Regions from separate parts of the Pseudarthrobacter sp. MOO14 genome, predicted to be linked through region 2. Evidence: predicted binding sites of a transcription regulator. Region 2 holds the regulator's gene; each other region holds the start of a gene.
The links. Region 2 encodes HrcA, which represses chaperone genes, less so after heat shock. Its sites were predicted from a motif close to TTNGCACTCGNNNNNNNCGAGTGCNAA; they were not measured.
Positions count from the first base shown of each region.

Region 1: the regulator HrcA is predicted to act here: its motif matches at 2,790-2,816, upstream of AC4EEV_RS04595 (FmdB family zinc ribbon protein).
Region 3: the regulator HrcA is predicted to act here: its motif matches at 2,918-2,944, upstream of groES (co-chaperone GroES).
Region 4: the regulator HrcA is predicted to act here: its motif matches at 4,689-4,715, upstream of groL (chaperonin GroEL).

Region 1 covers NZ_CM177849.1:996,195-1,003,287, forward strand. Annotated here, with positions in the region: gene AC4EEV_RS04575 (hypothetical protein) at 1-399, opposite strand, end outside; gene AC4EEV_RS04580 (GNAT family N-acetyltransferase) at 505-1,125, opposite strand; gene galU (UTP--glucose-1-phosphate uridylyltransferase GalU) at 1,130-2,035, opposite strand; gene AC4EEV_RS04590 (5-formyltetrahydrofolate cyclo-ligase) at 2,139-2,759, shown strand; gene AC4EEV_RS04595 (FmdB family zinc ribbon protein) at 2,872-3,135, shown strand; gene AC4EEV_RS04600 (RcpC/CpaB family pilus assembly protein) at 3,247-3,978, shown strand; gene AC4EEV_RS04605 (AAA family ATPase) at 4,057-7,093, opposite strand, start outside.
Region 2 covers NZ_CM177849.1:300,419-307,511, forward strand. Annotated here, with positions in the region: gene AC4EEV_RS01375 (PhoH family protein) at 1-734, opposite strand, end outside; gene AC4EEV_RS01380 (GerMN domain-containing protein) at 1,118-2,038, shown strand; gene AC4EEV_RS01385 (16S rRNA (uracil(1498)-N(3))-methyltransferase) at 2,025-2,801, opposite strand; gene dnaJ (molecular chaperone DnaJ) at 2,804-3,931, opposite strand; gene hrcA (heat-inducible transcriptional repressor HrcA) at 4,016-5,029, opposite strand; gene AC4EEV_RS01400 (DUF3097 domain-containing protein) at 5,203-6,054, shown strand; gene AC4EEV_RS01405 (DUF4870 domain-containing protein) at 6,174-6,584, shown strand; gene hemW (radical SAM family heme chaperone HemW) at 6,701-7,093, opposite strand, start outside.
Region 3 covers NZ_CM177849.1:1,021,761-1,028,853, reverse strand. Annotated here, with positions in the region: gene AC4EEV_RS04715 (glycoside hydrolase family 3 N-terminal domain-containing protein) at 1-267, shown strand, start outside; gene AC4EEV_RS04710 (shikimate 5-dehydrogenase) at 329-1,138, shown strand; gene AC4EEV_RS04705 (THUMP-like domain-containing protein) at 1,165-2,421, opposite strand; gene AC4EEV_RS04700 (hypothetical protein) at 2,475-2,855, shown strand; gene groES (co-chaperone GroES) at 3,101-3,394, shown strand; gene groL (chaperonin GroEL) at 3,474-5,084, shown strand; gene AC4EEV_RS04685 (dihydrofolate reductase family protein) at 5,159-5,758, opposite strand; gene AC4EEV_RS04680 (ATP-dependent DNA ligase) at 5,827-7,093, shown strand, end outside.
Region 4 covers NZ_CM177849.1:3,264,743-3,271,835, forward strand. Annotated here, with positions in the region: gene AC4EEV_RS15230 (threonine/serine exporter family protein) at 1-210, shown strand, start outside; gene AC4EEV_RS15235 (siderophore-interacting protein) at 207-1,046, opposite strand; gene AC4EEV_RS15240 (uracil-DNA glycosylase) at 1,056-1,832, opposite strand; gene AC4EEV_RS15245 (DUF3263 domain-containing protein) at 1,962-2,291, shown strand; gene AC4EEV_RS15250 (LytR C-terminal domain-containing protein) at 2,343-2,975, shown strand; gene AC4EEV_RS15255 (cold-shock protein) at 3,138-3,344, shown strand; gene AC4EEV_RS15260 (ABC transporter substrate-binding protein) at 3,341-4,603, shown strand; gene groL (chaperonin GroEL) at 4,893-6,527, shown strand; gene AC4EEV_RS15270 (ABC transporter substrate-binding protein) at 6,608-7,093, opposite strand, start outside.

The sequences.
Region 1 (7,093 bases), 700 kb from region 2:
GCGGAGCAGGGCCACCGCGCCGAAAGCCAGCGCAAAGGCGGTGAGGGGAAGCGCGGGCGATCCCACACCGAAGGGAAGGAGCACACCTGAGATGAACGCGGTCACCAAGCACAGCAGACCCGCCAAGGCCACTGCCGTCCGGCCGTACCGGATGCGGAACCGGGCCGGGGGCGGGGTGCTGGCAGCGCCGGCAGCGGCTGCGGCGCTCTTGTTGGGTTCCATGGCTTTCTCCTGCTGGGCGACGACGTTCAACACTTTGCCGGCGGTCTGGTCCGGCCTTTCATCGGCGGGGACGTCTGCCAGGAAGTCGCCGGCGGCCTGGACCTGGCGCCTTCGGTTCCGGAGGACGTACGGGGCGACCCAAAGGATCCAGAGCGCGACGGCAACCACGAGGATCACTGAGCTGCTTAGGGGGAAGTCCACACTCAAAACCGTATGAGCATCATGCCTGCTCAGGCCGCATTAGCCCCGGTGTGTCGTACCCCTGTCCACAAACCGATGGATTTATGACGGGCGGGACGCCAGCCACGGCGCCAGCAGGCCCGCCGGGACTTCTTCGGAGGTCAAGGCAAACGAACGGTGATCCGCCCACCGGCCATTAATGTGCAGGAAACGGGGCCGGTATCCCTCATCCCGAAATCCCAGCTTCTCCACCACCCTCAGGCTGGGCGCGTTCTCCGGCCGGATGTTGATTTCCATCCGGTGCAGGCCAAGGGTCCGGAAGCAGTGGTCTGTCACCAGGGCCACGGATGTGGGCGCGATCCCCCGGCCGGCCCGGGCCTGATCCACCCAGTACCCCAGCGTGGCCATCATGGCCGAACCCCACACAATCGAGGACACCGTCAGCTGGCCCACGATGGCCGGATTCCGAAGTCCCGGCGTCCGCTCGGTGATGACGAATGGAAGCGCCGTGGCCTGGGCCGCCTGCGCGTTCAATGAGCGCACCATATGACGGTAGTCGGGCAGCCCGCCTCCCGGTTCGGGGTTGGAGGCCTCCCAGGGCGCCAGCCACTCGCTGTTCCTGGACCGCACCTCGGTCCATTCCCTTTTGTCGCGGTAGCGGATGGGCCGCAGGACCAGGTCACCGCATTCGAGGGTGACCGGCCAGATGGGACCGGTACGCACGGCGTCAGCTGGAAAGGCCGGCGGTGAAACCGGGCAGCCATTCCCGCAGGCCGGGGCCCAGGTCATCGCTGTCGACGGCCAGCTGGACGCAGGCCTTCAGGTAGCTGAGTTTGTCCCCGGTGTCATAGCGGCGGCCGCGGAACACCACACCGAAGACCCCGTAGCCCTCCCCGTCTCCGGACGCGAGTTCCTGCAGGGCATCGGTCAGCTGGATCTCGCCGCCGCGGCCGGGTGCGGTGTGCTCGAGGACATCAAATACCGCGGGGTGCAGGACGTAGCGGCCGATCAGCGCCAGGTTGGACGGTGCTTCCTCGGGTGAGGGCTTCTCCACGAGCCGGTTGACGCGGACATAGCCTTCGCCGTCCAGTTCCTGGACGTCGGCGCAGCCGTAGGCACTGATCTGTGCCGGCTCCACCTCGATGAGGGCGACGACGGACCCGCCGGTCTTCGCCTGCACGTCGATCATTGTGCTCAGCAGTTCGTCACGGGCATCGATGAGGTCATCACCCAGCAGGACAGCGAAGGCTTCGTCGCCGACGTGTTGTTTGGCGCGGAGCACGGCGTGGCCCAGGCCGTGCGGGTCGCCTTGCCGGACGTAGTGGATGTCGCCCAACTGGCTGGCTGCCTGGATGGAGGCGAGCTTCTCCGTGTCGCCCTTGTCGGCAAGCGTCGATTCGAGCGAGGGCACGCGGTCGAAGTGGTCTTCCAGTGCACGCTTGTTTCGGCCCGTAATCATCAGGATGTCGTTCAGGCCCACATGGACGGCTTCCTCCACCACGTACTGGATGGCAGGTTTGTCCACGACGGGGAGCATTTCCTTCGGCATTGCCTTGGTGGCCGGCAAGAACCTGGTGCCCAGGCCCGCTGCTGGGATGACGGCTTTGCGGACTCTGGGGTTACTGGTAGTCACCGGACTAATCTAACGTCAGCGTCAAGCATTTCAGTAACCACCGGCACAGCGGGCCGTCATCCGCCCGTGACGCCGCGGAACGCCGGTACCAAGGAAGGACACCATGCAGGAGCAGACGAATCCCGCCAAGGACGATATCCGGGCGGCCCACCGGCGCCGGCGCGCCGCGCTGACGGAGGCGGAGCTGGACGCCGCCGGTTCGGCATTGGCTCGCCACGGGGAAGCCTGGGCAGCATCCGTCACTGCGGGGCGCCCAGGCACCGTATGCGTCTACCTGGGTGTCGGCAAGGAACCGCCCACCATGCCGCTGGTCAATGCGCTGCACGGCAGCGGCCACGAGGTCCTGCTTCCGGTATGCGAGCCGGGCCGGGAGCTGAGCTGGGTGTTCTGGACCCCGGACACCAGCTTCGAACGCAGCCGGTACGCGCCCATCCTGGAACCCGCCGGGAGACGGCACGGGCCCGACGCGGCCGGAAGCGCAGCGGCGCTCATCATTCCCGCCACTGCCGTGGACCTGTCAGGCAACAGGATCGGCCAGGGGGGCGGCTACTACGACACCTTCCTGGGGCATCTCGCCACTGCCGGGAAGGAAATACCGCTGGCCGCTGTTATCTACGACGATGAATTGCTTCCCGCGGGGCGGATTCCTGCCGAGGAATTCGACCGCCCGGTCCCGGGTGTCCTGATGCCTTCCGGGTACCGGGGCCTGGCGGGTGGCGGCTGAGCCCGGTCCCTTCCGGGCGCAGTGATAGAATTAGCACTCAGGCCCTGCGACTGCTAACGAATTACCGGGTGGCAGCACGGGACCTCTCGTTTGCCCAAGAGGAGGAGCACCAGTGCCAACATATGCTTACGCCTGCAAGGATTGCGGCCACGCCTTCGATATCGTCCAGTCGTTCTCGGACAGCAGCCTGACATCCTGCCCCGAATGCGAGGGCACGTTGCGCAAGAAGTTCAACAGCGTGGGTGTGGTTTTCAAGGGCTCAGGTTTCTACCGTACCGACTCCCGCGATTCCAAGGGCAGCTCGGTCTCCCCCGCCCCGGCAGCGACGCCGGCGACGCCGGCGGCATCGCCAGCCCCGGCTGCAGCGGCCAGCTAGCCCCAAGCACTGATGACGACGACGGCCGGCACCTTCGGGCGCCGGCCGCCTTTGTCCACATAGCTGCAGCCACCACTGTCCTGCCGCTTCGGCTGCCCATAGCGTGGGCGCATGCCTGCATATCCACGCCGCGGCCGCGACAGCCTCCGGATTCCCACGACGTCCCGCACCACCGGCCGTCCCGCCAAGGCCAACCACCCCATCCCGGCGCGGGTAGCGTCCTGGCTGGGCCGCAACCGCCGCCTGGCCGCCGCCCTGGTCCTGTGTGCAGCGGCGGCCATCACTGTCAATCAACTGACGCCGGCTCCGCTCTCGACCGTGACAGCACTTGCTGCTGCGCGGGATCTTCCGGCAGGTACCGCTGTGACGGCGGCAGATTTGGCCAGCGTTCATGTGCCGCCCGGGATGGTGGCGGAGGGCTTCCTCCAAGACACTGCCGCAGCCGCCGGCAAGCAGCTCGCCGGTCCGTTACGAAAGGGCCAGCTCGTTACCGACGCCCAACTCCTGGGACCGGGCCTTCTCGTTGGGACGCCTCCGGGCTCGGCCGCGGTTCCGCTCCGCATGGCGGACCCGTCCTCCATTCAGCTTGTGGCCCCGGGCCAGTTGGTCAATGTGGTGCTCACATCTGCCAACGGGTTTGACCAGCAAGGCCCCTCCGAGGTGCTGGCGTCTGCGGTTCCCGTGCTGTGGACTTCGAACAAGGGCGGCCAGGGTGGCCAGTGGCTGGGTACAACGGAGACCGACGGGTTGATAGTGGTGGCAGCAAACGCGGAACAGTCATCCCGGCTGGCTGGAGCGTCAACGCAGGGCAGGCTCTTCTTCGTCCTGGTTGGTCCGCCGTGACACCACGGATACGATCCCTCAACAACTTCCGGGTTGCCCGGGCCCAAAGGCTTGGCTGCTCGTCAGCCCCGCTGCTGGTCAGCCCCAGTGCGGCGGTTTCTGTTCCTTCAGCCACGCGTCGTGGTCATCCTCCCGGTCGCCCCAGCTGCGGGCGTCGTCCTCCGCAGCCTTGCTGGGCAGCACAGCGTCGGTACCTGAGGTGGCCCGCCCTGGCGCTGGAGTGGAGTGAGGCGCACCTGCCGGATTTCCGCCGTCAGGTACCGCTTCCGTCTTCTCGTTCTCGCTCATATCTTCTCCGGCCCGATCTTCCGCGGGCCCATTGTTGTCGGAAATATCGCTGCCGGAACCATTGTCGTCGGAAACACTGACGTCGGAAACACTGACGTCGGAGACACTGTCGTCGGAGACACTGTCTTCCGCGACCATGCCGTTGGCCTCCTTGGTGTCCAGGCCACCGGCCCGCCGGCCCTGGCTGGGGCGGATGCCCGCGGCGGGGTCTCCGGAGTCACTCCGGTTCCCGCCATTGGCGTTCCGCGGCAGATAGGCAACACCGGCGGCCGGTGCTGCATCGATACCATTGAGCGCCTGGTCCACGTCGTCGTCAAGGAATCCAGCCGAGTGCCCGGTCCTGCCCGGCAGCACCAGGTTTTCCAGGCCGAGGTACCCGGCAATGCGGTCGGCACAGGACGACGGGTCGGTAAATACCTCGATGGTCCACAACGGCATATAACGCCATCCCAGGCGCTCCAGCAGCTCCGGGCGGAGCCTGCTGCGTTCCCGGACGCTCATGGTGCGGTACTGCCCGGTGCCGTCAGACTCGATCGCCACTGGTCGTGGCAGGTCGGCATCATCCTTGCCTATGGTATTCAGCGGGTCAGCCGCGGCCACAACGTCGATGGCGCCGTCGTACTGGTGCCAAACCCGGGCGCCGCGGGCGCGCAAACGGTCACCCAAGTCGGCGACCAGCGGGTCCGCACCGAGTGCCTGTTCGCTGGCGGCAGCCCGGGAGGCGGGAGTTCCGAGGTCAGTGTTACCCGAAATTTCGCGGTTCAACAACGTGTACAGATCCACCGCCCCGTGCGTGAGCCTGGTGTGGTCCAGGTCCTCGGGCCGGAAGCAGGTGAGCACATGCATGGACCGGCGCGCCCGCGTCATGGCCAGGGCGAACTTCTCCCTGCCACCTTCCGCGGACAATGGTCCGAAGTTGTGCAGCGCCCGGCCGTGCGGGGTGCGGCCAAAACCTGGGGAGAAAATAACATGGTCGCGAACCAGCCCCTGGGCCCTCTCCAGGTCCACCACCCTGAAGGACTCAGCACCGGCACCGAAGAAACCGGCCATTCCGGGCTGGTTGGCCAGCTGGAGGCGGATGGACTCGCCAATCCTGGCGGCATGCCGGAGGCTGGCGGTGACCACGGCGAGCGAAGTGCGCGGACGCAGGCGGGCGTGCTCGAACACGAGCTCGACCACCCGGTTGACCTCGGCCACCACCGACTCCACACCCTCGTGGTCTGCGCTCGGCAAGCCGGTTCCGTCAGGCAGGTACTCCACCAGCAGCGACCGGTCCAAGCCCGTCGCCGACTGGCCCTCGGGCAGCCGGCGCAACCCGCCGTCGTAAAAGTTCTTGCTCAGCTGCAGGACGAGGTCCTCGTCCACGGCCCGGTACACCACGTTCAGCCGCCACACCGGAAGCACCGCAGAGAGAGCCGTGAAGGCACTCTCCACCCTGTGGTGGGCGGACTCACCAGCGGCGAGGCGTTCCACGCCCACGGTAAAGGTCCGGGGCGACGCGATGCGCGGGTCGCCGAACGCAATCACCTGGCGTGCACGGGCGATCGACGGCAGGACGGCCTGCAGGGACGTGGCCTCGGCATCCAGGATCACGACGGCGTCGAAGTGTTGCTCTGCCGGGAGCAGCCCGGTCATCAGGTACGGGCTGACAGACCACACCGGAACCAGCGTGCCGATCAGGTCAGGAGCCTGGGCGGTCAAGGACGGGAGCGATACCCGGCCGTCCTTGAGCAGGCTCCGCAGCAGGCCCGCCTGGCGCGGCTGCTCGGCGATCGCCCCGCGCCAGCGTTCCGCCAAGTCCCAGCGAAGGCGTGCGGCGCCGCTGGCGATGTGCGCGTTGTCCGCCAACCGATACTCGGCCTCGAGCCGGCGCAGCGCGTCGCCGTCGGACATGGCCAAGTAGTCATCGCCGCTGATCATGGCCTCAAGGGCCGACTGCCACCACGCCAACTCCAGCTCGGCTGCAACGGACCGTTCCGGGACTTCCCGCTCCGCGAGGTCGGCAAGGAGTTCGCCCAAACCGTGCTCACGCATGTTTTCGATCAGGAGTGTGCGTTCGGGCAAGGTCTTGAGGGTATCGGTGTCCGCCACGAGGCGTTCCAGCCGCTCCATCAGCTGGCCGTAGGGCGCAGTGGCGAGCGACCCGCCGGCATCCGTGTGCCGGAGCGCCTGGCCCAGCTGTTCCAGCTCCGCGTCCAGCGACCGGTACATGGCGTTCATTTCGGCAAGGCCGGACGGAACCGCCGGATGGCGTTGGGTGGTGGCATACCCGGCCCAGAGGGCGCGCTGCTCCTGGACCAGGACCAAGGATGTGTGCAGGTCGGCGATGTGCACGCCGGGGCGGACGTATTCCTTGGCCACCCGCCGAAGCCTGGAACGCTGCATGGACGTCATTTCGATGCCGCGCTCACGGCGCCACGCTGACGGGGCCGTGGCGGAAATCAGGTCCGTCACGGGCCGGTCAAAGATGTCCGGCGTGAATTTGTCCAGGCTGCCGCGGACGGCAACCAGCAGCTCGAGCTGCTCGCCCCATTCCGCAAAGGACTCCCCCAGCCGGATTTCAGCGTGCTCGGCGACGGCGTCCATGCGGTCGCGCAGCACCGGGAGGCTCTTGGCCACGGAGCGGACCAGATCCTGCGCTTCCGCGGTTTCCTTCCGGGTCAGCAACCGCGCGCCGTGCCAGGGGCTGGTGGTGGCGGCCTTGCTGAAGCTGCCCAGTTCGGCAGCACGGCGAAGCCTTCCGGCCAGCTCCTCGCGGTCGCGGATGCTGTCCAGGACACTGCGCTTCAACCGGACGGTGGTGGCCGGCGCCGGATGGATCGAGGTG
Region 2 (7,093 bases):
GCCAGTGGTGCCACCTCGATGGTCCCGGCGGCCATCAGCCGAGGGATGGACTCGGGATCCATCATGTCGTGCAACGCATCGTAAAGCGGCCGAAGGTACGGGTCGATCTTGTCGCTCAGCGTTCCGGGCAGGAAGCCAAGGCGCTCCCCTGCCTCAACCGCAGGGCGGGTGAGGATGATGCGGCTGACCTCTTTTTGCTGCAGGGCCTGGACGGCTTTGGCCATCGCCAGGTAGGTCTTGCCGGTGCCCGCGGGCCCGATCCCGAAAATCACCGTATTGGCGTCGATCGCGTCGACGTAGTTCTTCTGGTTCAGCGTTTTGGGCCGGATGGTCCTGCCGCGGCTGGAGAGGATGTCATGGGTGAGGACGTCCACCGGGTTCTGCAGTGACTGGGTGCGCAGGAGCGCCACGAGCTGCTGCAGCACAGCAGGGGTGATCACCGTGCCGCGGGCCACGAGGCCACGGACCTCCTGGAGGAGCCGCATGATCCGGGGGACGTCGCTGGCCGGTCCGCTGATGGAGAGCTCGTTGCCGCGCACGTGGAAGTTGACGTCCGGGAACTGGACTTCGATGAACCGCAACGCCTCATCGTGGCTGCCAAGTGATTGAACCATCTGGTCCGAGTTCTCAAACAGGACAACTTCGGTCCTGGTGCCCGGCAGTGAGTGGGGAAACTCCCCCGGGCTGCCGTCGCCTATGTTGAGCCGGCGCTTACCATTCGCTGATTCAGTCATGGTGCTGGCCCGCAGGCCTGTGGTCCCCTCGAAGTTCTTCAATCCAATTTTCCGTGCCGGAAAGGGGCGCCCGTTGCACGGTGCTCCTTGCCCAGCGATCCCATCATCTTACGCCAGCAGCAGGCGTCTGCGGCCACGGCCGGCTGCTGCCCATCACACAGGCACGGCCGTTTGGTATCAACTTCATATCGGCCTCATATCGTTCCCGTTGCAGTTGGGGCGTGAGGGCCACAGAACCGCTGCTGGGCTGCACCGCTGTGCAATGCTGGAAATCCAGCAACTGCTGGGACTCCAGGCCGCCAGGGGATCGGCCCGCCACGCCACGAAAGGACAAGGGCAGGACAGTGCCGGATACCTCTGTGCCCAAAAGGGCAGGCCGAACGATGGGCCCCTTGCGCCCGGCGGTCCTGGCAGGCGTCCTGGTGCTCGTTCCCATACTGGCCGGCTGCACCGCTGAGGGCGGCCCATCGCCCACCGGCACCCTCGCCTCTGTCCCGGCGTCCGGCGGGACCATGCCGGACGCACCGTCCACCAGCGCTCCGCTGGAGACCACCCAATCCTCCAACAAGGCGCCCGTGTACTGGATCGGCCGCAGCGGCGGCAACATTTTCCTGTACCGCGAATTCCGCGACGTCCCGGAGCAAGACAACCCGGTAACGCGTGCGTTGCGGGCCATGATGTCGGAGAAGCCGCTCGACCCCGATTTCTTCACGCCATGGCAGAATCCGGATAAGTTGGCCACCTCGATTTCAGGCAAAGACGTCATCACGGTGGACGTTTCGGCCGACGCGTTCAACAGCAACCTCGACGCCGACATGGCTGCCCGCGCCATCCAGCAACTGATTTATACGGCCACCGCGGCGGCCGCCAGTTCGGGGCTGATCGACACCAGCCAGCAGGTCCGGGTCCGGATCCTCGTGGACGGGCACACCGACTACGTCGCTTTCGGGAAGGTCCAGCTGGGCGCCCTGATGACCCGTGCTGCCGGCCTGGTGGCGCCGGTCTGGATCATTGATCCGCAGGAAAATACCGAAGTCCCGGCAGGAACCGTGAAGATCACGGGCCGCAGCACGTCGCCGGGAGCCAAGCTCCACTGGCAAATCCTGCAGGTTGCGGACAACGGTGGCGGCAAGACGCCTTTCCTGAGCGGCGAAACGACGGCGGCCGCGGAGCAGGGCCAGGCGGGGGTCTTCACACTGGCCCTTAACCTGCCGGCCGGTGACTATGAACTCCACGTGGCGCAGGCCGGATCCGGTGGAGAACCGGACCGGAACGAGGACACCCGGTCCTTTAGGGTGCGGTAGCCCAGCGTCCCAGGATATCGCTGGCCAGCACGACGGCGGCCGGGCCTGCAGTGGAGGACCGCAGGACGTGGTGCCCCAGCAGGGCCGTCACCGCGCCGTTGTCACAGAGCTTCGTCACCTCGCGGGGACTGATGCCGCCTTCGGGGCCAACAATCAGCAGGATCTCGCGGGGCCCGGTGCCCGCGCTCCCCTGCCATCCTTCCAGGACGGTGCGCAGGGGCCTGACAGCGTCTTCGTGCAAGATCACGGCCAGGTCCGCGGCGGCCACGGCGTTGCAGAGCCCGGACGTTTCAACGGCGTCCCGGACCTCGGGAATCCAGGCGCGGCGGGCCTGCTTGGCGGCAGCGGCAACCGCCGACCGCCACTTGGCATGGGCCTTGGCGGCCCGGTCCCCCTTCCAGCGGACGATGGACCGTTCCGACTGCCAGGGTATGACGGCATCGATGCCCAGTTCCGTTGCCGTCTCAATGGCCAGTTCGTCCCTGTCGCCCTTGGCCAGCGCTTGCGCCAGCACCAGCCGGACCTCGGGCCTGTCTTCGGCCACCACGGTCCCGCACTCCACTTCCAGTGCGGAGGACGACGCTGATGCCACCTTGCCGGTCATGCGCGCGCCGGCGCCGTCCACGATGTCCACGGCCTCCCCCGGCGACAAGCGCTTCACGGTGACTGCGTGCCGGGCTTCAGGGCCTTCCAGGACAAAGACCTGGCCGGGCGCCAGGCCGTCCAGCGAGCCGGGGCTGGCAAAGAATACGGGGTTGCTCACCGCTACAGGTTACCGAGCCGGTCCCGGAGCTTGGCGAACATCCCGCCGCTGGCAGCGAGCTTACCCTCGGTGATCTGTTCCCCACGGAGCTTGGCCAGCTGGCGCAGCAGGTCCTCTTGCGCGGCGTCGAGTTTGGCGGGAGTGTCCACTTGGAGGTGGACCTTCAGGTCTCCGCGCCCGTAGCCCCTCAGGTGGGTGACGCCCAGACCGCGGAGGGTAATGACCTCGCCGGACTGGGTGCCGGGCTTGACGTCGATCTCCTGGCTGCCGTCGAAGGTTTCCAGGCTGACGTCCGTGCCGAGGGCAGCCGCTGTCATGGGGATGTGCAAAGTGGCGTGCAGGTCATCGCCTTCGCGGACATAGGTGGCGTCGTTGTTGACCCGGATCTCCACGTAGAGGTCGCCTGCGGGGCCACCGGCGGGGCCGGCTTCGCCTTGCCCGGAGAGCTGGATGCGGGTTCCGGTGGCAACACCGGCAGGGACCTTGATGGTCAGTGAGCGGCGGCTGCGGATGCGGCCCTGGCCGCTGCATTCGTTGCAGGGATCCTTGATGACCGTGCCGAAGCCTTCGCAGGTGCCGCAGGGGGCCGCCGTCATGACCTGGCCAAGAATGGAGCGGACAGCACGCTGGACCTGGCCGCTGCCGCCGCAGATATCGCAGCGCTCGGGGTGCGTGCCGGGACGGCAGCACGATCCGTCGCAGGTGGGGCAGACGACGGCGGTGTCCACTTCGAGCTTCTTGTTGACGCCAAAGACGGCGTCGCGGAGGTCGATCCGGACGCTGATGAGCGCGTCCTGGCCCCTGCGCACCCGGGACGCCGGACCGGACGTGCCGCCGGCGCCGAAGAAGGTGTCGAAGATGTCCTGGAACGCGAACCCTTGGCCCGCGTAGCCCGCACCGCCGAAGCCGTTGTCCGTTCCGTTCTCATTGCCGGTGGTGTCGTAGATGCGGCGCTTCTGGGGGTCGGAGAGGACCTCGTAGGCGTGAGTGACTGCCTTGAAGCGTTCCGACGCGTCCGCCCCGGGGTTTACGTCCGGGTGGAGGGTGCGGGCCAGTTTGCGGTAGGCCTTTTTGATTTCTTCGCCCGTAGCTTCGGGGGAGACTCCAAGGACGTCATAGTGGCTGCTCAAAGTTCGTATCTCTTCCTTGTTGTACTGCGTGCCGTTGGGCCCGGTGTCCGGTCCCGTTGCCGGACGTGGTCCGGCAACGGAGGATCAGGGCCCCAAAATCCTGGAAAGGTAGCGGGCCACGGCCCTGACGGCGGCCATGGTGGTGGGGTAGTCCATCCGTGTCGGGCCAAGGATCCCTACCTTCGCGGCGCTGTCAGGGCCGTAGCCTGTGGCCACCACCGATGCCTCCGCGAGGCCGTCGTAAGGGTTCTCCCGTCCGATGCTGACGGCCACGCCGCGGTGGTCCTGTGCCATTTCGCTCAGCAGCCGCAGCATCACCACCTGCTCCTCGAGTGCTTCGAGCACCGGGCCGATGCTGAGTGGAAAGTCTACGTTGGACCGGGCCAGGTTGGCCGTTCCGGCCATGACCATCCGGTCTTCCCGGCTGCTCTGGGCCAAAACCTCCAGCCCAAGCGCGAGTGCGTGCGCGGCCTGGCGCTGAGGGTGCGGCGCGGCGGCGACGACGGCGGGCAAGGCCTGCGCGAGGTGGCTCAGCGACGTGCCGCCCAAGGCCCCGAGGAACCGGGTCCGCAACTCCGCCAGCGCCTCGTCACCGAGGTCCTGGCCGACGTCGATCACGCGCTGCTCGACTTTGCCGCTGTTGGCAATCAGCACCACGAGTACTTTGCGCGGTGCCAGCAGCACGAATTCGATGTGGCGGACCAGGGCCCTGCTCAAGTGCGGGTACTGGACCACTGCCACCTGGTTGGTCAGCTGGGACAGGAGGCGGACCGTGCGGTCCAGGACGTCGTCGAGGTCGTCCGCTCCTTCCAGGAGTGATTGGATGGCCCGCCGCTCTGCGGCCGACAGTGGCTTGACCGCCGAGATCTGGTCCACGAACAGGCGGTAGCCCTTGTCCGTGGGTATCCGCCCTGCGCTGGTGTGCGGCGCGGTGATCAGGCCCTCATCCTCCAGCGCCGCCATGTCGTTGCGGATCGTGGCGCTGGACACACCGAGATGATGGCGCTCCACCAGCGCCTTTGAGCCGACCGGCTCGCGGGAGTGGACGTAGTCCTCCACGATCGCCCGCAGCACTTCCAGTTTGCGTGGCTCGCTCACTCTCCACCTCCATCCACGGTCCGGGGCGCGTGCCCCGTCCGGTGCCGCCCAGGGGTTAGCACTCGACATGCCTCAGTGCTAACAGTCTATTATGCCTCGGCCCGTTGTTAGCATTGGTACCGCTCCGGGCGAAACTCCGGGGGTGAGGACCTAATGCGAGGCGGATCGAATCCATGGACTACCAGAACTGGGGCCCCCGCGGGATTTCCGCCCCTGCCCGGACCGAACTGCCGGAGGTTCCCGTGGAGCGCGGCATGGTGCTTGAGGAAGTCCAGTCCGGCTGGGTTGGGGCTGTCACCCGGGTGGAGAAGTCCGGCGGAATGCACGTGGTTGCCCTCGAGGACCGGCGCGGAAAATCGCGGTCCTTCCGGCTGGGCTTCGGCTTCCTCCTGGAAGGACAGCCGATCCGCCTGATGCCGCCGGCGCCCGCCCGCGCTGGGGCCGGTCCCGCCGCAGGGCGGACCGCGTCCGGGTCGGTTCGGGTGGCAGGGCAGCGCGCCCAGGTCGCAAAGGCGAGCCGCATCTGGGTGGAAGGCAAGCATGACGCTGAACTGGTGGAGAAGGTGTGGGGAGACGACCTTCGGGTGGAAGGCATCGTCGTCGAACCCCTGCACGGCATCGACGACCTCACGGCCGCCGTGGCGGACTTCAGGCCGGGACCTGGGCGCCGCCTTGGGGTCCTCGTGGACCACCTGGTGCCCGATTCAAAGGAATCGCGCATCGCCGAGGCTGTGATGGCCTCCCCTGGTGCCGCCGGAAATGTCCTGATCGTCGGCCACCCCTACGTGGACGTGTGGCAGGCCATCCGCCCCGCGGTGCTGGGCATCCAGCAATGGCCGGCGATTCCCCGCGGCCAGGACTGGAAGACCGGCATCCTGAAGGCCTTTGGCTGGCCGCACTCCACCAAGGAAGATATCGGGCTGGGGTGGCAAAAGCTCCTCGGCGCCGTCCGCACGTACGCCGACCTGGAACCGTCGCTGCTGGGGCGGGTTGAGGAAGTGATCGACTTCCTCACCGTGCCCTGAAAGCCGCTCCCGCCCCGCGACCCAGTATTCTGGATACTGCGATGCCTTGCTTTTCACAGCATGGCACCGAGTCCTTATTAGTCGTCAGCACCACTTGCACCCCAGAAGGAAAACAGACTGTGGCAGAAAACGCACGTGATCACAGGGATGGCCAAGGCCGTTCCGAGTACCATGGCGTCCCCGCCAATGCGCTGCCGCTCACGGCCAGCGAAGACCGCCAATGGGCCACGCTGGCCCACTTCGGCGGGATCCTGGGGTGCATTCCGTCCCTGCTGATCTACCTGATCTTCCGGGACCGCGGACCGTTCACCGCGCAGGAGTCGAAGGAAGCGCTGAACTTCAGCCTGCCGCCCACCATCGCCGCGGTCCTGGCCAACATCCTGGTGTTCATTCCCTACGTGGGCAACATCTTCGCCGTGATCGCCACGCTGATCTGGGTGGCGCTGACCTGCTTCTCGGTGGCCGCAGGGATCCACGTCAACCGGGGCCAGCCGCACCGCTACCCGTACAACCTGCGCTGGATCAAATAGTCCCCAGCGGCTCCCAGCCCTCGCAAGCTCAGGCCGGGGCCCTCGCCGCTGTGGGCCCACCCAGCGGCTCCCAGCGCAATCAAGCCCCCGCAAGCCCGGCCGGGTTCGTGCTGCGGTTAGTCGGGCAGGATCCTGCGGACCACGGCGTCCGCCAGGAGCCGGCCCTTTAGGGTGAGGACCAGCCGTCCGTGGAACGCCGCGGCCGGTTCCACCAGTTCGTCCGCGATCAGGCCCGCCACCTCATGGCGGCCCAAGGTGCTGAGCGTCGAGACGTCGAGCCCTGACTGAAGCCGCGCCTCAAGCATCACCCGCTCCAGTCGCCTGGTGTCCGAATCCAGGGTTTCGCGGCCCGCAGCCGGCGAATAGCCCTGCGCGAGCCGGTTGGCGTAGGCCACAGGGTGCTTGACGTTCCACCAGCGCACGCCGCCCACGTGTGAGTGTGCGCCAGGCCCTATCCCCCACCAGTCGTCGCCCCGCCAGTAGGCCAGGTTGTGCCGGCAGGCCTGGTC
Region 3 (7,093 bases), 720 kb from region 2:
GCCCGTGCCGGCCTGGCCGTCGGCTCCGGCCCCGTGGTCAACCTCATCGGCTTCGGCGGCACACCGGGAGCGGGCGACATCGCGGTAGCCCTGGACGCGCCCTGGCCGCTGCAGGACTCCAACGCACCGATCAAGCTGGCGCTCTACGGCCGCAACGACACCGCCTTCGACGCCCTCGCCGCCGTCCTGGCAGGGAAGGCAACGGCGCCCGGAAAGCTGCCTGCCGCCGTCGGGCCCTATCCTGCCGGAACCGGCTGCACTCCGTGACTTGCGAGCGGGAGCAGCCGGGAGCGCGTTTAATGGTCGGGTGCCCATTCTGAATAAAGACATGACCCTCTGCATCTCGCTCTCCGCCCGCCCCAGCAACAACGGGACCCGGTTCCACAACCACCTTTACGGGCAACTGGACCTGAACTGGATCTACAAGGCGTTCGCGCCCACCAACCTTGAACAGGCCATCGCCGGCGTGCGGGGCCTGGGCATCCGGGGCTGTGCCATCTCCATGCCCTACAAGGAAGACGTCATAGCCCTGGTGGACGAGATGGACCCCTCCGCCAAGGCCATCGACTCCGTGAACACGATCGTGAACACCGATGGCCACCTCAAGGCGTACAACACCGACTACACGGCCATTGAGCAGCTCCTGGCCTCCAACGAGGTCCCCACCAGCTACTCCGTGGTGGTGCAGGGATCCGGCGGCATGGCCAAGGCCACGGTGGCGGCCTTGCGGGACGCCGGCTTCACCAACGTCACGGTCGTGTCCCGGAACGAAGCCTCCGGCCGGGCGCTCGCGGACCAGTACGGCTTCCAGTGGCGGGCAGCGCTCGACGGCAGGACGGCTGACCTCATCATCAACGTCACGCCCATCGGAATGGCAGGGAGTATGGCCGGCGGGGCGGACGCAGAGACCGTGTCGTTCCCGGCGGAGGCAATCGAAGCGGCCCGCCTGGTCTTCGACGTGGTGGCCTTGCCCGCCGAGACGCCGCTGATCCGGGCCGCCCGTGCAGCCGGCAAGCCGGTCATCACCGGCGCCGAAGTGGCCACCATCCAGGCCCTCGAACAGTTTGTCCTGTACACCGGGGTACGGCCCACGGCTGAGCAGGTGCGGGCCGCCGAGGAGTTCATGCGCGCCCAGTAGCGGACGGGCGGCCCGCCCGGCCGGCCCTAGGGCATGCCGGTCGGGACGGGTTCCACCACGACGGCCACCCGGTCCTCGCCAATCCGGGTCAGGACCAAGGTGGCGGCCTTGCCGGCGGCCTTCTTGCCGGAACCCTTGCCGGCCGCCTTTCCGCCCGGCAGCAGTTGCTTCCGCAGTTCTTCGGGGGTGACGGCAGTGCCCCGCTTCTTGATGTCCAGCACGGTGATGCCCTCCTGCTTCACCCAGGCTTTGAGCGCCTTGACGTTGTAGGGCATCACTTCCCGCACTTTGTAGGCGCGGGCGAACGGCGTGGCCACAAGTTCCGGCGCGCAGATGTAGGCGATGTGCTCATCCACCAGGTGGCCGCCGAGTTCCAGCGCGACATCCGCCACCAGCCCGGCCCGGATCACGGCGCCGTCGGGTTCGTACAGATAGCCCTCCACCGGTCCCACCGGTGCGGTGGGGCCGGCACCGAATTCGTTGCCGCTGGTCAGTTCGGCCGCACCTTCCGGGCCAAGGACCAGGGCGGCGCGGCGCACCCCGGGCCTGCTGACGGCGTTGAACCACAAGGTCACTTCGGTGACGTCTCCGGCTACCGACACCCACTGGGCTTCGCAGCCGGCGGGCACGGATTCGTGCGGCATGCCGGGCCCCATCTTGACGCCCACCGCCTTCCCTGACGCCGCGAGCGATTCAACGAAGGACAGCGGCGGTGAGAACGCTTCCGGGTCCCAGATCCGCTTCGTGCCGGACGTGGAGGTGACCCGGCGTGCTGGATCCAGCCACACGCCGTCGACCCCCTCCAGCGGCACCGCTGCCGCGTCCGCGTGCACCACGGTGGCGTTGGGGAAGGGGATCAGGTTCACCGTGGCGCAGGCCGCCGTGGTCTCGTCCATTTCGACGGCGGTCACTGTGAGGTCAAGGGATGCCAGGGCCAGGGAATCGGCGCCCAGGCCACAGCCCAGGTCCGCCACGTGGCTGACCCCGGCGGCGGCGAACCGCTGTGCGTGGCGCGCCGCGACGTTCAGGCGGGTGGCCTGCTCCAGGCCTGCCTGGGTGAAGAGCATCTGGCGGGCGAACTCACCGAACTTCGCCTCGGCCTTGGTGCGCAGCCGCGACTGGGTCAGGACGGCGGAGACCAGCCCGGCAGGATGGCCGGCCTTCCGGAGCGCGGAGTTGAGTTCGAAGGAATCCTCGTCCCGGTAGGGGCCCAGGGAGGCCAACAGCTCCCAGCCTTCGGGGGTCAGCAGCGGTGCGATCTGGTCCTGGGGAGCGTGAGCCATGGGTTCCAGCCTAGTGGAGGAGCGCATGCGGGGTTGCCGATAGTGTGGACACCATGGATGAAACCGCAGCCCCCGGGGGCACCGGCGAACACGACCCCAAGGAACGGGGTCCTGCCCGGTTTGCCCGCCCGGTCCTGATCGCCGCGGCCGTGGTGGCACTGGTGTGCATCGCACTTCTGGTGATCATCTTCGTCCTGGACACATTCAACGCCACTGTCTACTCGGTGGGCGGCAACGACATCTCGGACAACACGCAGGAAGCCCGCGACATCCGCGGACTGTACGATGGCGCGCGGGCCGGGAGCATCTTCTTCCTCGTGGCGGCACTGCTCACCGCGGCCGCTGCGGGCTGGGTGCTGTTCCGTAGCCGGAAGCAGGGTGGCAGTGATGCCGACGGCGGCGAAGACGTGGACTTCGACGATCTGGGCCGCTGAAGCTGCCTGGGCCCCCGCTGCTTCCGAAACCGCGCCCAACGGAATACGCCGATGACGAAAAACTGGCACTCGCCTTGACCGAGTGCTAACCCTTACATAGAGTTTCAATTAGCACTCTCCCCCGGAGGGTGCTAACACATGAAGAGCTGCCAGCCAGGCTGCTGCCGGCACCGCGACGACGGTTTGCCAGCCACGGCGGAAAGCTTTCCAGTCCACGAATTTGCTGACGAAAAGGAGAGGTCCGAGTGTCGGTCTCTATTAAGCCTCTTGAGGATCGTATTGTTGTCCGCCCGCTCGAAGCCGAGCAGACCACGGCTTCCGGCCTGGTCATCCCGGACTCCGCACAGGAGAAGCCGCAGGAAGGCGAAGTTGTTGCAGTAGGCCCCGGCCGCTTCGAAGACGGCAACCGCGTTCCTGTCGACGTGGCCGTTGGCGACGTCGTCATCTACTCCAAGTACGGCGGAACCGAAGTCAAGACCGGCGGCACCGAGTACCTCGTGCTGTCCGCCCGCGACGTCCTGGCGATCGTCGTCAAGTAACTCTTTCGGATCCCCGTGCCGCCGGCCACGCTTATGCTGGCCGGCAGTGCGGGGTTTCTGTCTTTGAAAGGACAAAACCATGGCAAAGCAGCTTGCGTTTGACGACGCTGCACGCCGGGCCCTCGAGGCCGGCATCGATAAGCTCGCCAACACCGTCAAGGTGACGCTCGGCCCCCGCGGCCGCAACGTCGTCCTGGACAAGAAGTGGGGCGCCCCCACCATTACGAACGACGGCGTCACCATCGCCCGCGAAGTCGAACTGGACGACCCCTACGAGAACCTTGGCGCCCAGCTGGCCAAGGAAGTCGCCACCAAGACCAACGACGTTGCCGGTGACGGCACCACCACCGCCACCGTCCTGGCACAGGCCCTGGTCAAGGAAGGCCTGCGCAACGTTGCCGCCGGTGCTGCCCCCGGCCAGATCAAGCGCGGCATCGAGGTTTCGGTTGAAGCCGTCGCCGCCCGCCTGCTGGAGAACGCACGCCCCGTCGAGGGCACCCAGGTTGCCAACGTTGCCGCCATCTCGGCGCAGAGCGACGAAATCGGCGAACTCCTCGCCGAGGCCTTCGGCAAGGTGGGCAAGGATGGCGTCATCACCATCGAAGAGTCCTCCACCACCCAGACCGAACTGGTCCTCACCGAGGGCATGCAGTTCGACAAGGGCTACCTGTCCCCGTACTTCGTCACCGACGCAGAACGCCAGGAAGCCGTCCTCGAGGACGCCCTGATCCTGATCAACCAGGGCAAGATCTCCTCCATCCAGGAATTCCTGCCGCTGCTGGAGAAGGCGCTGCAGAGCTCCAAGCCGCTGTTCATCATCGCCGAGGACGTCGACGGCGAGGCCCTGTCCACGCTGATCGTCAACCGCATCCGCGGCACCCTGAACGTCGTGGCCGTCAAGGCACCGGGCTTCGGTGACCGCCGCAAGGCCATGCTCCAGGACATCGCCACCCTCACCGGCGCACAGGTTGTGTCCCCGGAACTGGGCCTGAGCCTGGACACCGTGGGCCTGGAGGTGCTCGGCACCGCCCGCCGCATCACCGTCACCAAGGACAACACCACCATCGTCGACGGCGCAGGCTCGGCCGAAGACGTTGCGGCCCGCGTCGCGCAGCTGCGCGCCGAGCTGACCCGCACCGACTCCGATTGGGACCGTGAAAAGCTCCAGGAGCGCCTGGCCAAGCTGGCCGGCGGCATCGGCGTCATCAAGGTGGGTGCTGCCACCGAGGTTGAGCTGAAGGAAAAGAAGCACCGTATCGAGGACGCCGTTTCCTCCACCCGCGCTGCCCTCGAAGAAGGCATCGTGGCTGGTGGCGGCTCAGCCCTGATCCACGCCCTGAAGGCACTGGATGAGGACCCGTCCGTCAAGGCACTCGAAGGCGACGCTGCTGCTGCCGTGGGCATCGTCCGCCGCGCCCTGGTCCAGCCGCTGCGCTGGATCGCCCAGAATGCCGGCTTCGACGGCTACGTCATCACCTCCAAGGTGGCCGACCTCGAAACCAACAACGGTTTCAACGCCAAGTCCGGCGAGTACGAGGACCTGATCGCTGCCGGTGTCATCGACCCCGTCAAGGTCACCCGTGCTGCCCTCCGCAACGCGGCCTCCATCGCCGCCCTGGTTCTCACCACCGAGACCCTGGTCGTGGAGAAGCCGGCCGAAGAGGACGAGCACGCAGGCCACAGCCACTGATCCTGCCCGTCTTCACCTGCAGAAAACCGGTCCAGCATCTGCTGGGCCGGTTTTTTGTGCACCAGGGGCTCGGATCAGGTTGCGGCCATCTCGGACGTTTCAACCCCGCCCGCGCGTTCGTAAACCAGCGAGACAGCCCCTTTCGGGAAGCTGCGTACCGGCTCGGCGAGGCGGTACGACGCCGGGACAGTGCCGGCGTCGAACAGGCGTTTGCCCTGGCCCAGCGTGACCGGATAGAGCCAGAGGTGCAGCCGGTCCAGGACATCCGCAGCCAGCAGCGAGCGGATCAGGACGCTGCCGAACATGTGCACCTCCCCAAACTCGTCACCGAGGCGTCCTGCAGCCCGTTCATCCGGCAGGACTGTGGTGCCTGCCCAGCCTGGCCCGGACAGCGTGCGCGAGACCACGAACTTCGGTACCCGGTTGAGTGCATCAGCAATGTCCCCTGCCTGGTGCGGCCAGTAGGCCGAAAAGATGTCGTAGGTCCGCCGGCCGAGAAGCAGGGCATCCATGCGGCCAATCTCTGCGGCAATGGCGGCGCCGCCCTCGTCGTCGGACACCGGTGCCTGCCAGCCGCCGAAGGCGAACTCTCCGTAGGTGTCTTCCTCCCGGCCGCCGGGAGCCTGGTAGACGCCGTCGAGGGTGATGAACAGGTTTGCCACGATGAATCCCATGCGTCCAGTGTGGGAGGGGCCTTGGGCGCTGTCCAGAGCAGGGAGCCGGCGCGTGGCAGGATGGTGCCATGCTGCTCCTCGAGCTCGTCAAAACCTCGGACGCCGTGGCGTCCACCCGCTCCCGCCTGGCGAAGGTGGATGCACTGGCGGACCTGCTGCGCCGGCTTGAACCGGCGGAGATTCCGACGGCGGTGGGCTTGCTGGCGGCGAAGCCCCGGCAGGGCCGTGTTGGTGTCGGATGGCGCAGCGTCGCGGCTTCGAAGGCCGAACCGGCCCTGGAAGCAAGCCTCACTGTGGCCGACCTCGACGCGGCCCTGGACACGCTGCTCGCCACCGCGGGGGCAGGTTCGGCGGCCGGTCGCGCCGCGACGCTCGGGAACCTGATGCGGGCTGCGACGGCGGGGGAGCAGGGTTTCATCTCCGGCGTCCTGCTGGGTGAGCTGCGCACCGGCGCCCTCGACGGCGTCCTGACCGATGCCGTGGCCCGCGCTGCGGACAGGCCCGTTGCCGCCGTACGGCGTGCCGCGATGCTCTCCGGGGATCTCGGCGGGACCGCCCTGCTCGCCATGACCGGGACCGCAGCCGAGCTGGAGGCGGTGGGCCTCGTCGTCGGCCGCCCCGTGCAGCCCATGCTTGCCGCCACGGCGGCCAGTCCAGGCGAAGCCCTGGAAACCACGGGAGAAGCCTCGGTGGAATACAAGCTCGACGGCGCCCGGATCCAGGTCCACCGGTCCGGCGCCGAGGTCAGCATCTACACCCGCAACCTCGCCGATGTCACGCACCGCCTCCCGGAGGTGGTTGACCTGGTCCGCGGGCTGCCGGTGCAGGATGTGATCCTCGACGGCGAGACCCTGGCCCTCGATGAAGACGGCGGCCCGCGGCCGTTCCAGGAAACCATGGCCCGGTTCGGCGCGGATGCCGTGCGGGAAACGGTACTGCACCCCTGGTTCTTCGATGTTCTGCACATCGACGGGCGGGATCTGCTGGACGAACCGTTGTCTGTGCGCATCGACGCGTTGGAACGGATTGCCCCGGACCATCGGATCCCGGGCGAAATTACGGCGGACCCGGAGGTTGCTGAACGGGTGTCCCGCGAGGCGCTGGCTGCGGGTCACGAGGGTGTGGTGGTGAAGGCCATCGGGTCCGCCTACGCCGCCGGACGGCGGGGATCCAACTGGGTGAAAGTCAAGCCGGTGCTCACCTACGACCTGGTGGTGCTTGCCTGTGAATGGGGGTCGGGCCGCCGGACCGGGCTGCTCTCGAACCTGCACCTCGGCGCACTGGACCCGGACGGGGACTTCGGCGAACCAGGCGGCTATGTCATGGTGGGCAAGA
Region 4 (7,093 bases), 1.4 Mb from region 2:
CTGATCCTGCTGCCAGGGCTCACCATCTTCCGGTCCATGTATGTGCTCACGGTCGAGGAATCGGAAATCCTGAACGGCGCGGGCGGCATGCTCAGCGCCGGCGCCATCGTGCTGGGAACAGCCGGCGGGATCGTCCTGGGCGACGTGCTGGCCAGGCCCCTGACCCGCAGCCTGGCGAGCAACGAGCGCCGCCGCGCCCGGCGGCGCTAGATTTGCCCTACCGGCAACTTCTTCTCTGCCTGGAACACGTCTTCCACGCGGCCCTGCGCCCAGTACCCGGACAATGACACCTGGCGCCGCTCCAGGCCGCGCTGCTTGAAGAAGACCTCGCGCAGGGACTTCATGTAGCCCCGCTCGCCGTGGGCAAAGACATCCACGGTGCCGGCAGGCCACTCCGCGCCCGCCACGGCATCCACCAGCAACGTGCTCGAGCCCGCCGGGACTTCGCCGCGGACCAGCCACCGGACCTCGAGTCCGGCCGGAGCGTTCAGGGGCTGGATGTCGGCCTCGGCCCCGACTTCCAGGAAGGCCAGCCCCACTGCGGTGGGAGGAAGTGCCTCGATGGACGCGGCAATGGCCGGCAGGGCGGCCTCATCACCGGCGAACAGATACCAGTCAGCCTCGGGATTGGGGTTGTACGCACCGCCCGGGCCGGTAAAGGTGAGCGTCTCGCCGGGCCGGGCGTTGGCCGCCCACGGACCGGCCAGGCCTTCGTCGCCATGGACCACGAAGTCGATGGCGAGCTCCTTGGCCCCGGGATCCACCCAGCGGAGCGTGTAGGTGCGGGTATACGGCCACTGCTCGCGCGGCATGGTTTCCCGGACCGTCCACAGATCCAGGGGGGAGGGATAGTCCACGCCGGGCTGTGGGAACACGATCTTTACATAACGGTCCACGAATGCGTTGTTGACGAAGTCCCTGAATCCGTCCCCACCTGCGATGACCCGGACCATGTGCGGGGACAACTGCTCTTTGCGCAGTACCGTCAGGTTGACCTGGGGGCGGTTGTTTTTCGTAGCGCTGGTGGCGGTGGGGACAGTGCTCATCAGGCAAGCCTAAGCCAGGGGCACCGGCGGGAGCTCCCAGGTTACGTCCGGCGCACCCTGTTCCCGCAGCAGCTCGTTCACACGGCTGAATGGCCGGGAACCAAAGAAGCCGCGCGAGGCGGACAACGGACTGGGGTGCGCGCTGGCGAAGACGGGCGCACCGGCAAGGAGGGGCCTTACCCCCTCCGCCTCCTTGCCCCACAAGACGGCTACCAGGGGCGTCCTGGACCCGTCCGCGGCCCGACGTCCGGCCACTGCCGTGACTGCCGCCGTCGTAATGTCCTCCCAGCCCTTGCCGCGGTGGGAGCCGGCGGACCCCGCCCGGACGGTGAGCACCCGGTTCAGGAGCAGGACTCCCTGATCCGCCCAGGCGGACAGGTCGCCGTGGACGCGAGGGGAAATGCCCAGGTCGGATTCGAGTTCACGGTAGATGTTCGCCAGGCTGCGGGGGAGCGGGCGCGTGCGCGCGTCCACGGAGAAGGAAAGGCCGACGGCGTGCCCCGGCGTGGGGTAGGGGTCCTGCCCCACAATGAGGACTTTCACGCCGGCGAGCGGCTGGCGGAACGCGCGCAGGACGTTCGACGGCGGCGGGAGGACCTGGTGCCCGGCCGCCTCTTCGCCGGCAAGGAAGTCCAGCACCGACCGCAGCTTCGCTTCGACGCCCTGCAGCGCCGCCGCCCAGTCAGGCGCCATGAGCTCCGCCAGGGGCAGCTTGGCCAGGTCGCTGAAGCTGGTGGCGTCCGCCGGGTCCTGCTGCAGGTCGAACAACGCATCCGATTCAAACATCGGTCCATTCTTGCAGCAGGAGCCCGCCGGTCGGGAACGTGCGTCGACGGCCGGGCCGAATGACACTCCTGTGATTCGCCCGCTAGCATGGGGGTAAGACATCTACCGTAACCAGCGAAGGAGTGTGCCGTGGCGGAACCGGCCCGGGAACACCTGCCGGAGCAGGATCCACGGAATTCCCTGCTGGCGGATTTTCTGCTCCGTGACTCCTCCCTCACCGAGCGCGAACAGCAGATGCTGGCGCTGGAGCGGCAGTGGTGGAAGTACGCGGGGGCCAAGGAACAGGCCATCCGGGAGCTGTTCGACCTCTCCGCAACCCATTACTACCAGCTCCTCAATGCCCTGATCGACCGCGAGGATGCCCTGGCCCACGATCCCATGCTGGTCAAGAGATTGCGTAGACTACGTACGTCGCGCCACCGTGCACGCACCGCCCGCCGCCTGGGATCCGACGCTTAGCACGCCCCAGGCCGGGACCCTGGCAGCAATCAACAAGGATGTCCTTCCACCATGACCAAATACGCCCGCGATGAATTCGACAAGGTCCCCGAGGCCGCGTCGCGACAAGGTGTCCACCGGACGGCCTCGGCCCCGTCCCGGGTGCGGCTGTGGCCCATCCTCGCCGTGGGCGTCGCGGCGCTGGCGATCGGGCTGGTGTCTTTCCTGATCCTCCCCAAGCTGGGGTTCAACGCCACGGCAACCGAGGACTCTGCCAGTGTGGAATCCACCGCGTTGGCGGGTACCGGATCCACCCCGTCCACCACGCAGGCACCCACGCCCCCGGCCGCTTCAGAACCTTCGGCCACCGCCGGGCCGTCCCCAAGCGGCAGCCCGGAGCCGACGCAGTCGGCCACCCAGCAGGCCGTCGTCGACCGGACGCAGGCAGTGGCCGTCTACAACGCGGCCGGTACCGCCGGGCTGGCCAGCCGCATTGGCGGAACAGTCCAGGCTGACGGCTGGAAGCTCGGACAGGTAGGCAACTGGTCCGGCGCACCGCAGAAATCCTCCGTGATCTACTACGCCGGTCCCCAGCAACTGGCCAGTGCCCAGGAGCTCGCCGCACTGTTGAACATCCCCACGGTCGTCAGCAGCACCGAGTTCCAGGTGCCGCTCGTGGTGGTCCTGGGCCCCGGGTACCGGTAACCGGCCGGCCTCAGTTACGCCTGCATAACGTTCCCGGCCCGGGGCCTGCCGCAGCCTGCGGCCCGTGGCGGCCTTTGGCTAGAGTGATTCCAGGCCACGGCCCGCGGGGCTGCACGCAACAGCACCGGCCCACCCGGCCGCAACGGAAAAGAGTTGGTCACCATGGCACTGGGAACCGTCAAATGGTTCAACGCTGAAAAAGGCTACGGCTTCATCACCGTTGACGGCTCCAGTGATGACATCTTTGTCCATTGGTCTGCGATCCGGGGCGAAGGCTACCGGGCCCTTGAGGAAGGACAACGGGTGCAGCTGGAGGTCGGCGAGGGCGACAAGGGCCCGCAGGCGGAAAACGTCCGGCCCGCCGAGTGAAGCCGAAGCACCGTCCCGCCGTCCGCACTGCCCTGGCCGTTTCCCTGGCAGCCGTTCTCGGCGCCACAGCCTGCTCCGGGACAGGCGGAAACGCCCGGGTGGAATCCGCCGAGGCATCCGGCGACGGCGTCCTCCGGGTGGGCCTGGTCCTGGACAACACCGGCGGCAACGCTTTCCTGAACCAGCCACAGCTCGCCGCCGCCAAGCTGGCCGTCCAGGACATCAACGCAGCCGGGGGACACAAGGGCCGTCCCGTCGAACTGCTGCCCGCACACCTGGAACAGGACACCGCCGGGCAGGCAAAAGCCCTGCTCGCCGCCAAGGCGGACGTGGTCATCGGACCCACCGACTCCAGCCATGCGGAGGCAGCCGTAGGCGTCCTGTCCCGCGCGCACATACCGCTCATCTCCCCGGCCAACACCGCTGCCGGCCTGACCGGAATGGCCAGCGGCGGCTACTACTTCCGCACCGCGGCGGCCGACGTCGCGCAAGGGCCTGTGTTGGCCAAACTCGCCAAGGACGCCGGGGCTGCCACCGTCAGCGTGCTGTACCAGGAAGGCACCTACGGCAAGGACCTGCAGGCCGCCGTCACGGAAGCGGCAAAGCAGTCCGGGCTTACCGTCCTTCCCGGTGCCGGCTTCACGACCGGGGACGCCGCGGCGGCAAGCTCCATCGCCAAAGCCAAGCCGGACGCCGTCGTCCTGATAGCCCGTGAGGGCGCCCAAGGCGCACTGGCCGCGCTGAACGGTACCGGCGTTGGCGGTTCACGCATCGTCATGAGCGACGGCGCTTTCGCCCGCTACGGCTCAGGCCTCGGTTCCAAGGTCTTGGATGGCGCCCGCGCGGTGGTACCGGGACAGCTGCCTTCCGCCGCCTTCCAGCAAAAACTCCTGGCGGTGGACCCGTCGCTGAAGGACGTCTCCTACGCTGCCGAGACCTACGACGCCGTGACCCTGGCCGCGCTGGCAGCGGCCCGCGCGCAGGACGACGCCGGCCGCTCGATCGCCGCCAACCTGATCCCGGTATCGGGCGGAACAGCGGCACCAGGCGCCGGAACGGCCGCTGCGCCGTGCGTGACCTACAAGGCGTGCCTGGGCGGTTTGGCTGCCGGCCCGGACATCAATTACGACGGCGAGTCGGGCCCCATTGCCTTCGACGCGAACGGGGATATCACCGTGGCGTCCTTCTCCGTCTTTACATACGGGCCGGACAACCTGCCCACTCCGAGCGGCCGGGAGACAGCCGGACATCAGGGCTGATCGCCCTCGGCGAAGCGACCGCCGCCAGCAGCCCCTCCGGTGTCTTTTCGCTTGCACTCTCACCGGGGGAGTGCTAATTATGGAGTTAGCACTCTGACGTACCGACTGCTAAGCAACGCCCGGTTCCGGCCGGCCGCGCAAGGCACCGGTCGAAGAGCGAAAGAAACACCTCACTTCAGTGAGATCCCCAGGCGGAGGCATACAGAGGCCGCTGTCGAAGGATCGTCCGTCGCGGGCACTGCAGCGAAGGTTCATTCTTAACGACTGTCCCGAAAGGACTACTGCCGTTATGGCCAAGATCATTGCATTTGATGAAGAGGCACGCCGCGGCCTTGAGCGTGGCCTGAACACCCTCGCCGACGCCGTTAAGGTCACCCTCGGCCCGCGTGGACGCAACGTCGTCCTCGAAAAGAAGTGGGGCGCCCCCACGATCACCAACGATGGTGTTTCCATCGCCAAGGAGATCGAGCTGGACGACCCCTACGAGAAGATCGGCGCAGAGCTGGTCAAGGAAGTTGCCAAGAAGACGGACGACGTCGCCGGCGACGGTACCACGACTGCGACGGTGCTGGCCCAGGCGCTGGTCAAGGAAGGCCTGCGCAACGTTGCCGCCGGAGCCGACCCGCTGTCCCTCAAGCGCGGCATCGAGAAGGCCGTTGAAGCCGTCACCCGCGAACTCCTGGCCTCCGCCAAGGAAATCGAAACCAAGGAAGAGATCGCGGCCACCGCCTCCATCTCCGCCGGTGACGACGAAATTGGTGCCCTCATCGCCGAAGCCCTGGACAAGGTCGGCAAGGAAGGCGTCATCACGGTCGAGGAGTCCAACACCTTCGGCCTGGAGCTTGAACTCACCGAAGGCATGCGCTTCGACAAGGGCTACATCTCCGCCTACTTCGTCACCGACGCCGAGCGCCAGGAAACGGTCCTCGAGGATCCGTACATCCTGATCGTCAACTCCAAGATCTCCAACGTCAAGGAACTGGTTGCTGTCCTCGAAAAGGTCATGCAGTCCAACAAGCCGCTGCTGATCATCGCCGAAGACATCGAGGGCGAGGCCCTGGCCACCCTGATCGTCAACAAGATCCGTGGCACCTTCAAGTCCGTTGCCGTCAAGGCCCCGGGCTTCGGCGACCGCCGCAAGGCACAGCTGGCAGACATCGCCGTCCTCACCGGCGGCCAGGTCATCTCCGAGGAAGTCGGCCTTAAGCTCGAGACCGCAGGCCTCGAACTGCTGGGCCAGGCCCGCAAGGTTGTTGTCACCAAGGACGAGACCACCATCGTCGAGGGTGCAGGCGACGCCGACCAGATCGCCGGCCGCGTATCCCAGATCCGCGCCGAGATCGAGAACTCGGACTCCGACTACGACCGCGAGAAGCTGCAGGAACGCCTGGCCAAGCTGGCCGGCGGCGTTGCAGTCATCAAGGCCGGTGCCGCCACCGAGGTTGAGCTCAAGGAACGCAAGCACCGCATCGAGGACGCCGTCCGCAACGCCAAGGCTGCGGTTGAAGAAGGCATCGTCGCCGGTGGCGGTGTTGCCCTCATCCAGGCCGGTGCCAAGGCATTTGCCAACCTGCAGCTCTCCGGCGACGAAGCAACGGGCGCCAACATCGTCCGCGTTGCCATTGACGCCCCGCTGAAGCAGATTGCCTTCAACGCCGGCCTCGAGCCCGGCGTGGTTGTCGACAAGGTCCGCGGCCTGCCCGCAGGCCACGGCCTGAACGCAGCCACCGGCGAGTACGTCGACCTGCTGGCAGCCGGCGTGAATGATCCGGTCAAGGTCACCCGCTCTGCCCTGCAGAACGCAGCGTCCATCGCCGGCCTGTTCCTCACCACCGAAGCCGTAGTGGCAGACAAGCCCGAGAAGGCTTCTGCTCCCGCCGGTGGAGACGACATGGGCGGCATGGGCGGCATGGGCGGCTTCTAAGCCCACTGCCGGGACCTGTCCCGCTGACACGAAATGCGGCCCCCTCCTTGGGAGGGGGCCGCATTTTTATGTTCCAAAGGCTACTTCCTGGCGGAAGCCAGCATCCCTTCGACTTCCTTCTTGAAGGCGTCCGCGGCTGCCTGCGGTGTCAGGCGGTCGTACAGTACTTCATCCGTGTAGCGCTTGATGACGTTCTGGACGCTTCCCGCACCCACCGGCGGGACCGGCGGGGCGCCCTTGACGTCCGGTGCTATGTCCTTGAGGAAGCCCACCACCGTGGTGTCGGCCGGCTTGAGCGAGGGAGTAATGCTCGCGACGATCGCACTGTTGGTGGGCACACCGCGGTCCGTCATCAGGATGCCGCCGGCCTCCGGACTGTTCGTGAGGTAGTCGATGAATTCAGCCGCCTGCTGCGGGTGCTTGGACCGGGACGAAGCCGACCAGAACATGGTGGGCTTGTAGTACATCCCGTTGCCGGCCGATGCGCCGCTGATGCTCGGGGCCCGCAGCATCTTGATGCTGCTGCCCGTGGTGGACTCCAGGGAGCCCAGCTGGTTGGTCCACCA